2 regions of the Pseudomonas sp. LBUM1640 genome follow, and region 2 is predicted to be linked to the other one. Evidence: predicted binding sites of a transcription regulator. Region 2 holds the regulator's gene; the other holds the start of a gene.
The links. The regulator sigma-54, encoded in region 2, starts transcription at its own class of promoters, with help from an activator protein. The targets are predictions, from matches to a motif close to ANTGGCATNNANNTTGCTNT.
Positions count from the first base shown of each region.

Region 1: ACA065_RS23105 (circularly permuted type 2 ATP-grasp protein) is a predicted target of sigma-54. The motif match lies at 3,713-3,732, and genes of this name have one in related genera.

Region 1 covers NZ_CP166816.1:5,250,917-5,256,144, forward strand. The annotation lists gene ACA065_RS23090 (c-type cytochrome) at 1-369, shown strand, start outside; gene ACA065_RS23095 (transglutaminase family protein) at 516-1,319, opposite strand; gene ACA065_RS23100 (alpha-E domain-containing protein) at 1,316-2,266, opposite strand; gene ACA065_RS23105 (circularly permuted type 2 ATP-grasp protein) at 2,271-3,680, opposite strand; gene ACA065_RS23110 (ribonuclease E inhibitor RraB) at 4,103-4,444, opposite strand; gene ACA065_RS23115 (hypothetical protein) at 4,658-4,894, opposite strand; gene ACA065_RS23120 (START domain-containing protein) at 4,998-5,228, opposite strand, start outside.
Region 2 covers NZ_CP166816.1:1,039,414-1,044,641, reverse strand. The annotation lists gene lptC (LPS export ABC transporter periplasmic protein LptC) at 1-292, shown strand, start outside; gene lptA (lipopolysaccharide transport periplasmic protein LptA) at 279-854, shown strand; gene lptB (LPS export ABC transporter ATP-binding protein) at 854-1,579, shown strand; gene ACA065_RS04605 (RNA polymerase factor sigma-54) at 1,764-3,257, shown strand; gene hpf (ribosome hibernation-promoting factor, HPF/YfiA family) at 3,333-3,638, shown strand; gene ptsN (PTS IIA-like nitrogen regulatory protein PtsN) at 3,651-4,115, shown strand; gene rapZ (RNase adapter RapZ) at 4,118-4,975, shown strand; gene ACA065_RS04585 (HPr family phosphocarrier protein) at 4,992-5,228, shown strand, end outside.

The sequences.
Region 1 (5,228 bases), 2.7 Mb from region 2:
CAGGTGTCCGCAATCAAGCAACTGCAGACAGTCGCCGAACGTTTCCCGGCATTGTTGCCTGACCCGAAATTGGCCGCGAATGACCCCGTCAACCAGGGCTTTGCGCTGTTCCAGAAAAACTGCCTGGCCTGCCACCGCCTCAATGGCGCCGGCGACGCACAGGTGGGGCCGGATCTGAATATTCCCTACAACCCCACCGAGTATTTCAGCGGGGATTTCCTCAAGCGCTATATCCGTGACCCGCAGAGCATGCGGCATTGGCCACAGGCGAAGATGCCGGCGTTCGCTGCCAGCGTGTTGCCGGAAGGCGAGCTGGATTTGCTGGTGGGGTATTTGAAGCATATGGCGGGGCGTAAACAGCAGCCTTGAGCCTGGCAAAGACTCTGAAAACACCACCGTTCACTGTGGGAGCTGGCTTGCCTGCGATGGCGGTCGGTCAGTTAACCCATTTACAGCTGACCCGCCGCTTTCGCAGGCAAGCCAGCGCCCACATTTGATCGGCTCCACGCTGAAGATTATTGCTGCTGCACCGAAATAACCGGCGTCGGCGCCACGAACACCTTGGCATGCATCTGCTCATGCCCGCCGCCTCGGCGCATGCCGCGTACCGGGCAGGCATCCAGGTAGTCCAGGCCTACCGCCAATTTCAAATGCCGCTCGGGCCGCGCCAGTTGGTTGGTCACGTCAAAGCTGTACCAGGCGTCATCCAGCCAGGCTTCGGCCCAGGCGTGGCTGGCCAGGTGTGTGTTGTCCTCAGTGTACAAATACCCCGACACATACCGTGCAGGAATCCCCAGGCTACGGGCGCAGGCCAGGAACGCATGGGTGTGGTCCTGGCACACACCCACACGCCCGGCAAAGGCCTGGGCGGCGCAGGTGTCGACTTCGGTGGCGCCGGGTGTGTAGACCATCGATTGGTTGAGCGCGTGCATCAGGTCGATCAATGCGCTGCGGTCGCGGCGTTGGTGGCAGTGCTGTTCGGCAAACAGACGCAATGCCTCGTCGGGCTCGGTCAGGCGCGTGCTGCGCAGGAACGGGAAGGCCGACCGGCTCTCGTGTTCGGCCTCGCGCAACTCGTCGATGTCCACCTGGCCACGCGCGCCGATGATGATGGCATCGTGGGGCTCATCCAGGGTGAGCACATGCAGGATGTTACCGAACGGGTCGACCTGCGCACGCACCAGACGCGGCAAATCCAGCTGCCAACTGAGTACGCGCTGGCGTTCGCTGTCGTGGGGTGTGAGACGCAGGTATTGGATGCTCGCGCGCACCTGGTCTTCGTAGTGGTAGGTGGTTTCGTGGCTGATGGAGAGTCTCATGCCGCCTCCAAGTAGGAACTGTAGATGGCGTCGCCCAACTGGCGTACCAAGGGGATAAAGTCGGTCAGCCAGGCGTGCAGGCCTTCCTCGAGGATTTCATCGATGGCGGTAAAGCGCAGGCGCGCGTCCATCTCGGCGGCCAGACGCTGGGCCGGGCGACCGTTGAGGCCAGGCAGGCTGGCAAGGATCTGGTCGATCTCTTCGCTGCAGGCACGCAGCGAGCGCGGCACGTCGGCGCGCAACAGCAGCAACTGCGCCACTTGGCGGGCGCCGGGCGCGTCGCGGTAGATCTCGGTGTAGGCCTCGAACGACGACAGCGCACGCAGCAAGGCGCTCCACTGATAGTAGGCGTGAGCCGTGCCGTCGCTGACGGCGGCGGCTTGGTCGCCCGCCATTTCATAGCGCGCGTCGAGCAGGCGCAGGGTGTTGTCGGCGCGCTCGATAAACGTGCCCAGGCGAATAAAACGGAAAGCGTCGTTACGCATGATGGTGCCGTAAGTGGCGCCGCGAAACAGGTGCGAACGCTCCTTGACCCATTCACAGAACCGGCTCATGCCATAGCGGCTCAGCCCTTGCTGGGCAATATCGCGAATATCCAGCCAAGTGGCGTTGATGTTTTCCCACATGTCGGCGGTGATTCGCCCACGCACCGCATGGGCACTGGCGCGCGCGGCACCGAGGCAACTGTAGATGCTGGCTGGGTTGGCCGCGTCCAGCGCAAAAAAGTGCAGCAGGCGCTCGGCATGCAAATCGCCGTGGCGTTCGTGGTAATCCTCCAAGGTGCCGGTGATCAGCAGCGGCATGGCCAATTCATGCAGGCCATCACCGCGCCCATCCTGCGGCATCAGTGACAGCGAATAACTGACATCGAGCATGCGCGCGAGGTTTTCCGCGCGTTCCAGGTAGCGCGACATCCAGTACAAATCCGAGGCAGTTCTACTCAACATGGCATCAGTCCTCGACCACCCAAGTGTCTTTGGTGCCGCCGCCCTGGGACGAGTTGACCACCAGCGAGCCTTCACGCAGGGCCACGCGGGTCAAGCCACCAGGGACCACGCGGGTTTCCTTGCCGGACAACACAAACGGGCGCAGGTCGATATGGCGCGGCGCAATACCGTTTTCGACAAAGGTCGGGCACGTGGATAAACACAGGGTTGGCTGCGCGATGTAGGCGTGGGGCTTGGCCTTGATGCGCGCACGGAAGGCTTCGATTTCAGCTTTGCTGGACGCAGGTCCCACCAGCATGCCGTAGCCGCCGGAGCCCTGGGTTTCCTTGACGACCAAGTCCGCAAGGTTGGCCAACACGTGGGAAAGTTCATCGGGCTTGCGGCATTGAAACGTAGGAACGTTCTTCAGGATTGGCTCTTCATCCAGGTAAAAACGGATCATCTCGGTGACGAACGGGTACACCGACTTGTCATCCGCCACCCCGGTGCCGATCGCATTGGCCAGCACCACATTGCCTGAGCGATACGCCGCGAGCAGGCCGGGCACGCCGAGCATGGAGTCCGGGTTAAAGGCCAGCGGGTCGAGGAACGCGTCGTCAAGGCGACGGTAGATCACGTCCACGGCCTTGGGGCCGTCAGTGGTGCGCATGAACACGCGGTCATCGCGTACAAACAGGTCGGCGCCTTCCACCAGTTCCACACCCATTTCTCGGGCCAGGAAGGCATGTTCGAAGAACGCGCTGTTGAAGCGCCCCGGTGTCAGCACCACCACGCTGGGGTTATCCAGCGGGCTTGAGCTTTTCAAGGTGTCGAGCAGCAGGTTGGGGTAGTGATCGATGGGCGCAATGCGCTGGGCGGCAAACAGTTCGGGGAACAGGCGCATCATCATCTTGCGGTCTTCGAGCATGTAGCTGACGCCGCTTGGTGTACGCAGGTTGTCTTCCAGCACGTAGTAAGTGCCGTCACCATCGCGTACGAGGTCGACCCCGGAGATGTGGGAATACAGGTCGCGGTGCAAGTCCAGGCCCTGCATGGCCAGCTGGTATTGCTCGTTGGCCAGCACCTGTTCGGCAGGGATGATCCCGGCCTTGATGATGCGCTGCTCGTGATACAGGTCGGCGAGAAACATGTTCAGCGCCTTGACCCGTTGGATGCAGCCGCGCTCGACGATCTGCCATTCGCTCGCAGGAATGCTGCGCGGGATGGTGTCAAAGGGGATCAGGCGCTCGGTGCCCTGTTCGTCCCCGTAAAGGGTGAAGGTGATCCCGGCGCGGTGGAACAGCAAATCGGCCTCACGCCGACGCTGCGCCAGCAGTTCGGCTGGGGTTTCAGCTAACCAGCGGGCGAACTCGCGGTAATGGGGGCGGACCTGCCCTGCCCCGTCGTACATTTCATCGTAATAAGTGCGGGTCATGCCGTACTCCTTGTCACCCGGGCGCTTGAAGCATCGCAAGGCCCGTGCCATCGGCATAAACACTTAAAAATCAGTGAGTTGAATTACCACCCGGATCTGCACGCACCGTCCTGGTGCGCAGAATGCCCGCTGTCGTGTCCCGCGCTTCATCGCAATGCGGGCTTTGACTATCAACAGCATAGTCAGAGTTGATTTCACTGCCCGGCCGCGCCTGCGGATAATCACGCTCATCGGCTGAACAGGATGCGTCCTACAGCTTCAGCGAACCGCTCTTCCCTTTAGGCCACCCTCTTTGGGTGGCTTTTTTTTGGTGCGAGAAAATGCACTGCAAGTTCCGCCAACTTTCGTACAACACAAACAAAATCGGCCGACCCAAAGGTCAGCCGATACGCTGCGTTTCTCATGCTGCTACATGCTGTGAGTTACATGGGTAACCCACGCACCTCCTGTTTGACGCCCCATCCCTCGATGATGCCACCCAAAGGCTCGACCACCGCTTCAAAGTCTTGCTCGAAGTCTCCTATGCCATCGTACGTTGCGAACATGATTTTGCTCAACTCCAGATACCAGGCGCCGTCATCGCGCGCGCTGACCTGGGCATTCAGGGATTCCCCACGAAATCGACCCGCAGCCCTGCGCGCCCGTTCCTCATCCGGGAATATGGCGTAGAACTCAATGGGGTGGAAACGTGAGAAGTCAAAGCCGCCCTCTTTCATGCGGCGCAGTACGTTGGTGCTGATGTCTTCTTGATAGGCTGTGCTCATGAAACGTCCTCCTCAAACTGATGGATAGACTTTCCGTGCTTCCCGAAGACCGCGCCCTGCTGACGCGGGTGCTACGGCAGTTACGACACCGCGGGAAAACAAGCATGTAGCTGACAAGACCAGACCTTAGCGATTCATTCGCTGATCTCCCCTGCAGAGTAGCGCGAAGCTATCACCTCCACCAGAGGGGTTTGGATGGCATACAGGGAATGTTCAGGCGGCGGGCGAGATGTCGAGGATTTGAATGCTGTTCTGGTCTTTGAGGATCTTGACCGTAGGCTCGGGTTTACGCCCCTCAAGGTCATTGAGGTCGAGTTCGGCAGCCACCGGCACCAGCTTGTTACGAATCATGTGCGCCGCATCTTCGAGGCTCGGCTTTTGGTCGCAGGTGAACTGCTCAACGGACTGTACGCCGTGATCATCAACGAAGGTAATCTGCCACTTTTGCATCGGTGCCTCCTCGATAAAACCCGTGTGTGGGCTTACAACTATCTGGACCTTGAGGGCTCGGCAAACGTTCCACTCACGTCCGGAGGCACCGGATCAACTGCGCTTATTTTTCAGCGTGTTCTTTCAAGGCTTTCAAGGTGTTGAACGGCGCGTCCACCACGAACTTGTTGGCCAACCACGACGGCACGCTGCCGCCTGGCTCGGTGTGCACCTGGTAGGTCACTTCGGTCTGGTTGTCGCCTTTTGGCACCAGTTTCCAATAGCCATCTACCTGGGCCACGCGCACGTAGCCTTTTACTTGCGGCTGATAGGTCGGCACTTCCAGCAGTTTACG
Region 2 (5,228 bases):
CGAGTTCCCATGGCATGTCACCAGCAAGCGCGGTGAGGTGAACAAGGGCGGCACTCAGGTGGAACTGATCGACTCGGTGCGCGTTGCGCGCACTGACGACAAGAACCGCGACACCATCATTACCAGCAGTCGCATGACCGTTTTCCCACAACAGCAATATGCGCAGACCGAGCAAGACGTTAGAATCGACGGCGCTGGCGGTGTATCGACTGGCAAGGGAATGAAAGCGTATTTGAAAGAAAGCAGGATACACCTGCTATCGAACGTAAGAGGACAGTATGAGGCTCGTTAAAACCCTCCCTATTTTGCTCGGTCTGGGCGCAGCACTGGGAAGCGTGAGCGCCTGGGCTCTGCCGAACGATAGCCAGCAACCGATCCACATTCAGGCTGACGATGCGCAGCTGGATGACAAGCAAGGTGTAGCCACCTACACCGGCGCCGTGATCATCACCCAAGGTTCGATGAAAATCACCGGCAATACGGTGACGCTCACGCGCACCCCGGCCGGTGACATTGACGTGGTGACTTCGGTGGGCAACCTGGCCTATTTCGAACAGAAGCAGGCGCCTGCCGATACTGCCCCGATGAAAGGCTACGGCAAGACCATCCAGTACCACGCCCAGCAGAACCGCATTGTCCTGATCGATCAGGCCAAAGTGGTCAGCACCGATGGCAACACCACGGAAGGTGAAAAAATCACCTATGACACCGTGAAACAGATCGCCCAGGCCGGCCGCGCCAATGGCACCAAGGTCTCCACCGCTCGCCCGCGTATCGACATGGTTATCCAGCCTAAGCAGAAAGCTGACGCGACCAAGCCGGCGCCGAAACCCGACGCGAAGAAGGCGAACTAATGGCAACCCTGAAAGCCCAGCATTTGGCCAAGGCCTATAAAAGCCGTCAGGTCGTACGCGACGTGAGCCTGTCGATCGACAGCGGCCAGATCGTCGGCTTGCTTGGCCCGAACGGTGCCGGCAAGACCACATGCTTCTATATGATCGTCGGCCTGGTTCAGGCGGATCAAGGGCGCGTACTGATCGACGACCTGGACGTCAGCCACCAGCCGATGCACGGTCGTGCACGCGCCGGTATCGGCTATCTTCCCCAGGAAGCGTCGATCTTCCGCAAACTGTCGGTTGCCGATAACATCATGGCGATCCTCGAGACCCGCAAGGAACTCGACCGTGACGGCCGTCGCAAGGAGCTGGAAAGCCTGCTGCAGGAATTCCACATCAACCACATTCGTGACAACCTGGGCATGAGTTTGTCCGGTGGTGAGCGTCGTCGCGTCGAAATCGCCCGCGCCCTGGCCACTGCACCGAAATTCATCCTGCTGGACGAACCGTTTGCCGGCGTCGACCCGATCTCGGTTGGCGACATCAAGCAGATCATCCATCACCTCAAGGCCAAGGGTATCGGCGTGCTGATCACCGACCACAACGTCCGTGAGACCCTCGATATCTGTGAAACAGCTTATATCGTCAACGATGGCCAGCTGATCGCCGAAGGCGACTCCGCCACCATCCTGGCTAACGAACTGGTCAAGGAAGTGTACCTGGGCCACGAGTTCCGCCTGTAAGCACTGTGGTGTCTGGCCATTCGCCAAGGCGCGCGGGAGTCAATAAAAACCTCCATTTTTTTATTGTTACCGCGCTCTAGGCAAAGCCCCCGATATCAGGCATATAATTTGCTTATGTTTGGCGCTCACGCGCCCTGTCGTGGATGGCGCATTGCGCCGGCGAATAAGGTGTTAAGCCCCTGCCATGAAACCATCGCTAGTCCTGAGAATGGGCCAGCAGCTGACGATGACACCGCAGCTGCAACAGGCCATCCGCCTGCTCCAATTGTCGACCCTGGACCTGCAACAGGAAATCCAGGAGGCCCTGGAGTCCAATCCGATGCTCGAACGCCAGGAAGAAGGCGACGACTTCGATAATGCAGACCCGCTGGCCGACAACATCGAGCAAAAACCCAACGCCGACGTGCAGGAACCCTCCTATCAGGAAACCGCCCCTACGGTGGACAACCTTGAGGAAGGCGAATGGAACGAGCGCATTCCCAACGAGCTTCCCGTGGACACCGCGTGGGAAGACGTCTACCAGACCAGCGCCAGCAGCCTGCCGAGCAACGATGATGACGAGTGGGATTTCACCACCCGCACGTCCGCCGGCGAGAGCCTGCAGAGCCATTTGCTGTGGCAGCTGAACCTGGCACCGATGTCCGACACTGATCGCCTGATCGCCGTCACCCTGATCGACTGCATCAATAACCAGGGCTACCTGGACGAAACCCTCGATGAAATTCTCGAGGCGTTCGACCCGGAGCTGGACATTGAGCTGGACGAAATCGAAGCCGTCCTGCACCGCATCCAACAATTCGAGCCTGCCGGCATTGGTGCCCGCACCCTCAGCGAATGCCTGCAGCTGCAACTGCGTCAACTGCCCGCCAAGACCCCTTGGCTTGCCGAGGCCCAGCGCCTGGTCACCGACTACATCGACCTGCTGGGCAGCCGCGACTACAGCCAGTTGATGCGCCGCATGAAGCTCAAGGAAGATGACCTGCGCCAGGTCATCGAGCTGGTACAGAGCCTCAACCCTCGCCCAGGCTCGCAGATCGAGTCCAGCGAAGCCGAGTATGTCGTGCCCGATGTGATCGTGCGCAAGGACAATGAGCGCTGGCTGGTGGAGCTGAACCAGGAATCGGTGCCACGCCTGCGCGTCAACCCGCAATACGCAGGCTTTGTGCGCCGCGCCGACACCAGCGCCGACAACACCTTCATGCGCAACCAGTTGCAGGAAGCGCGCTGGTTCATCAAGAGCCTGCAAAGCCGCAACGAAACCCTGATGAAAGTGGCTACCCAGATCGTCGAGCACCAGCGCGGCTTCCTGGAATATGGCGACGAGGCCATGAAACCGCTGGTGCTGCATGACATCGCCGAAGCGGTGGGCATGCACGAATCGACGATTTCGCGGGTGACCACGCAAAAATTCATGCATACCCCACGGGGTATTTATGAGTTGAAATACTTTTTCTCCAGCCACGTCAGCACCTCCGAGGGCGGCGAATGCTCGTCCACGGCGATCCGCGCGATCATCAAAAAACTGGTTGCCGCGGAAAATCAGAAAAAGCCATTGAGTGACAGTAAGATCGCTGGTTTACTGGAGGCACAAGGCATTCAGGTCGCCCGTCGAACCGTCGCCAAGTACCGCGAGTCCCTCGGGATCGCGCCTTCCAGCGAGCGTAAGCGTTTGATGTGACGGGCGGGCCATAGCGTTCCAGTGGCGGGTATTCCTACCCGTCGCTTTATGCACTGGCAACGAAGGAGAAGCTGTATGCAAGTCAACATCAGTGGACACCATGTAGAAGTCACCCCTCCATTGCGCGAATATGTCGAGCAGAAGCTGAAGCGGCTTGAGGGTCATTTTGACAAGATCACCAATGTGCAAGTGATCATGAAGGTCGACAAACTCCAGCAGAAAATCGAGGCGACCCTCCAGATTCCCGGCGGCGAAGTAGTCGCCAATGCCGAGCATGAAGACATGTATGCATCAATTGATGCCTTGACTGACAAGCTTGACCGCCAACTTAAAAAGCATAAGGAAAAGCAGCAGAGCCTTCTTCAGGGCACAGGCCGCTAACACTCCCCACCCATGATCCGACTTGAAACCATCCTGACCCCCGGCCGTTCCCTCGTGAACGTGCCGGGCGGCAGTAAAAAGCGCGCCCTCGAACAAATTGCCAACCTGATCGGCCGCGAAGTGCCCGAACTGGATACGCAAGCTGTGTATGAGGCACTTATCGCCCGTGAAAAACTTGGTTCAACCGGTTTTGGCAACGGTATCGCGATTCCACACTGCCGCCTGCAAGGCTGTGAAGCGCCAGTGAGTGCCCTGCTGCACCTCGACGCCCCAATCGATTTCGACGCCATCGACGGCGCGCCGGTCGACCTGCTGTTCGTTCTGCTGGTCCCGCAAGCCGCCACCGATGCGCACCTGGAACTGCTCCGGCAGATTGCCAGCATGCTCGACCGCAAGGAAGTACGCGACAAACTGCGCAGTGCCAGCAGCAACGAGGCGCTCTATCAGGTTGTCCTGGATGAACAAAACGGGCAGTAATCATGCGTTTGATCATCGTCAGCGGCCGCTCCGGCTCGGGTAAAAGTACTGCCCTCAACGTTCTTGAGGACAACGGCTTCTATTGCATTGATAACCTGCCCGCGGGCCTGCTGCCGGAACTGGCGGAGCGCGCGCTGATCCACACGGAACTGGCGCAACCTCTGGTTGCCGTTTCGATCGATGCCCGTAACCTGCCCAGCCACCTTGAGCGATTCCCGCAATTGCTCGAGGAAGTACGTGCCAAGCATATTCATTGCGACGTGCTGTACCTGGATGCCGACGAGGAAACGCTGCTCAAGCGCTTCTCCGAGACCCGCCGACGCCACCCCCTCAGCAGTTCCCACCGCTCGCTGGCCGAAGCCATCGAGGACGAGACCACGCTGTTAGGGCCGATCATTGATCTCGCCGACCTCAAGATCAACACCACCGGCCTGAACCTGTATCAGTTGCGCGATGCCATCAAGCTGCGTTTGCTGAACCAACCCGAGCCCGGTACGGCATTTCTCGTCGAGTCATTCGGTTTCAAGCGCGGTATGCCCGTGGATGCCGACCTGGTCTTCGATGTGCGCTGCCTGCCCAATCCTTATTGGAAGCCGGAACTGCGCGATCAGTCCGGGCTGGATCAACCGGTGGCTGAATACCTGGCCGCGCAACCGGATGTGGAGGAGATGTTCCAGGATATCTCCAGCTACCTGCTCAAATGGTTGCCGCGCTTTGCTGCGAGCAATCGGGCCTATGTCACCATTGCCATTGGCTGCACCGGTGGTCACCATCGCTCCGTCTACCTGACAGAACGCCTGGGCCAGGTGCTGCAACAAACCCTCAAGAACGTCCAGGTTCGCCACCGCGACCTTAGCTGAAAGGAACACCCCCGCGATGCCCGCTCTGGAAATTGAAATCATCAACAAGCTGGGCCTGCACGCTCGCGCTTCCGCCAAATTCGTCGGCGTTGCCGGGCAATTTCCCTGCGAGATCTACGCCGGGCGCACGCCGCAATCCATGGTCAACGGTAAGAGCATCATGTCCATGATGATGCTGGCCGCCGGCAAGGGCACCAAGATTCACTTGAAGACGCAAGGCGAGCAAGAACAGGAAGCGATGGACGCTTTGGTG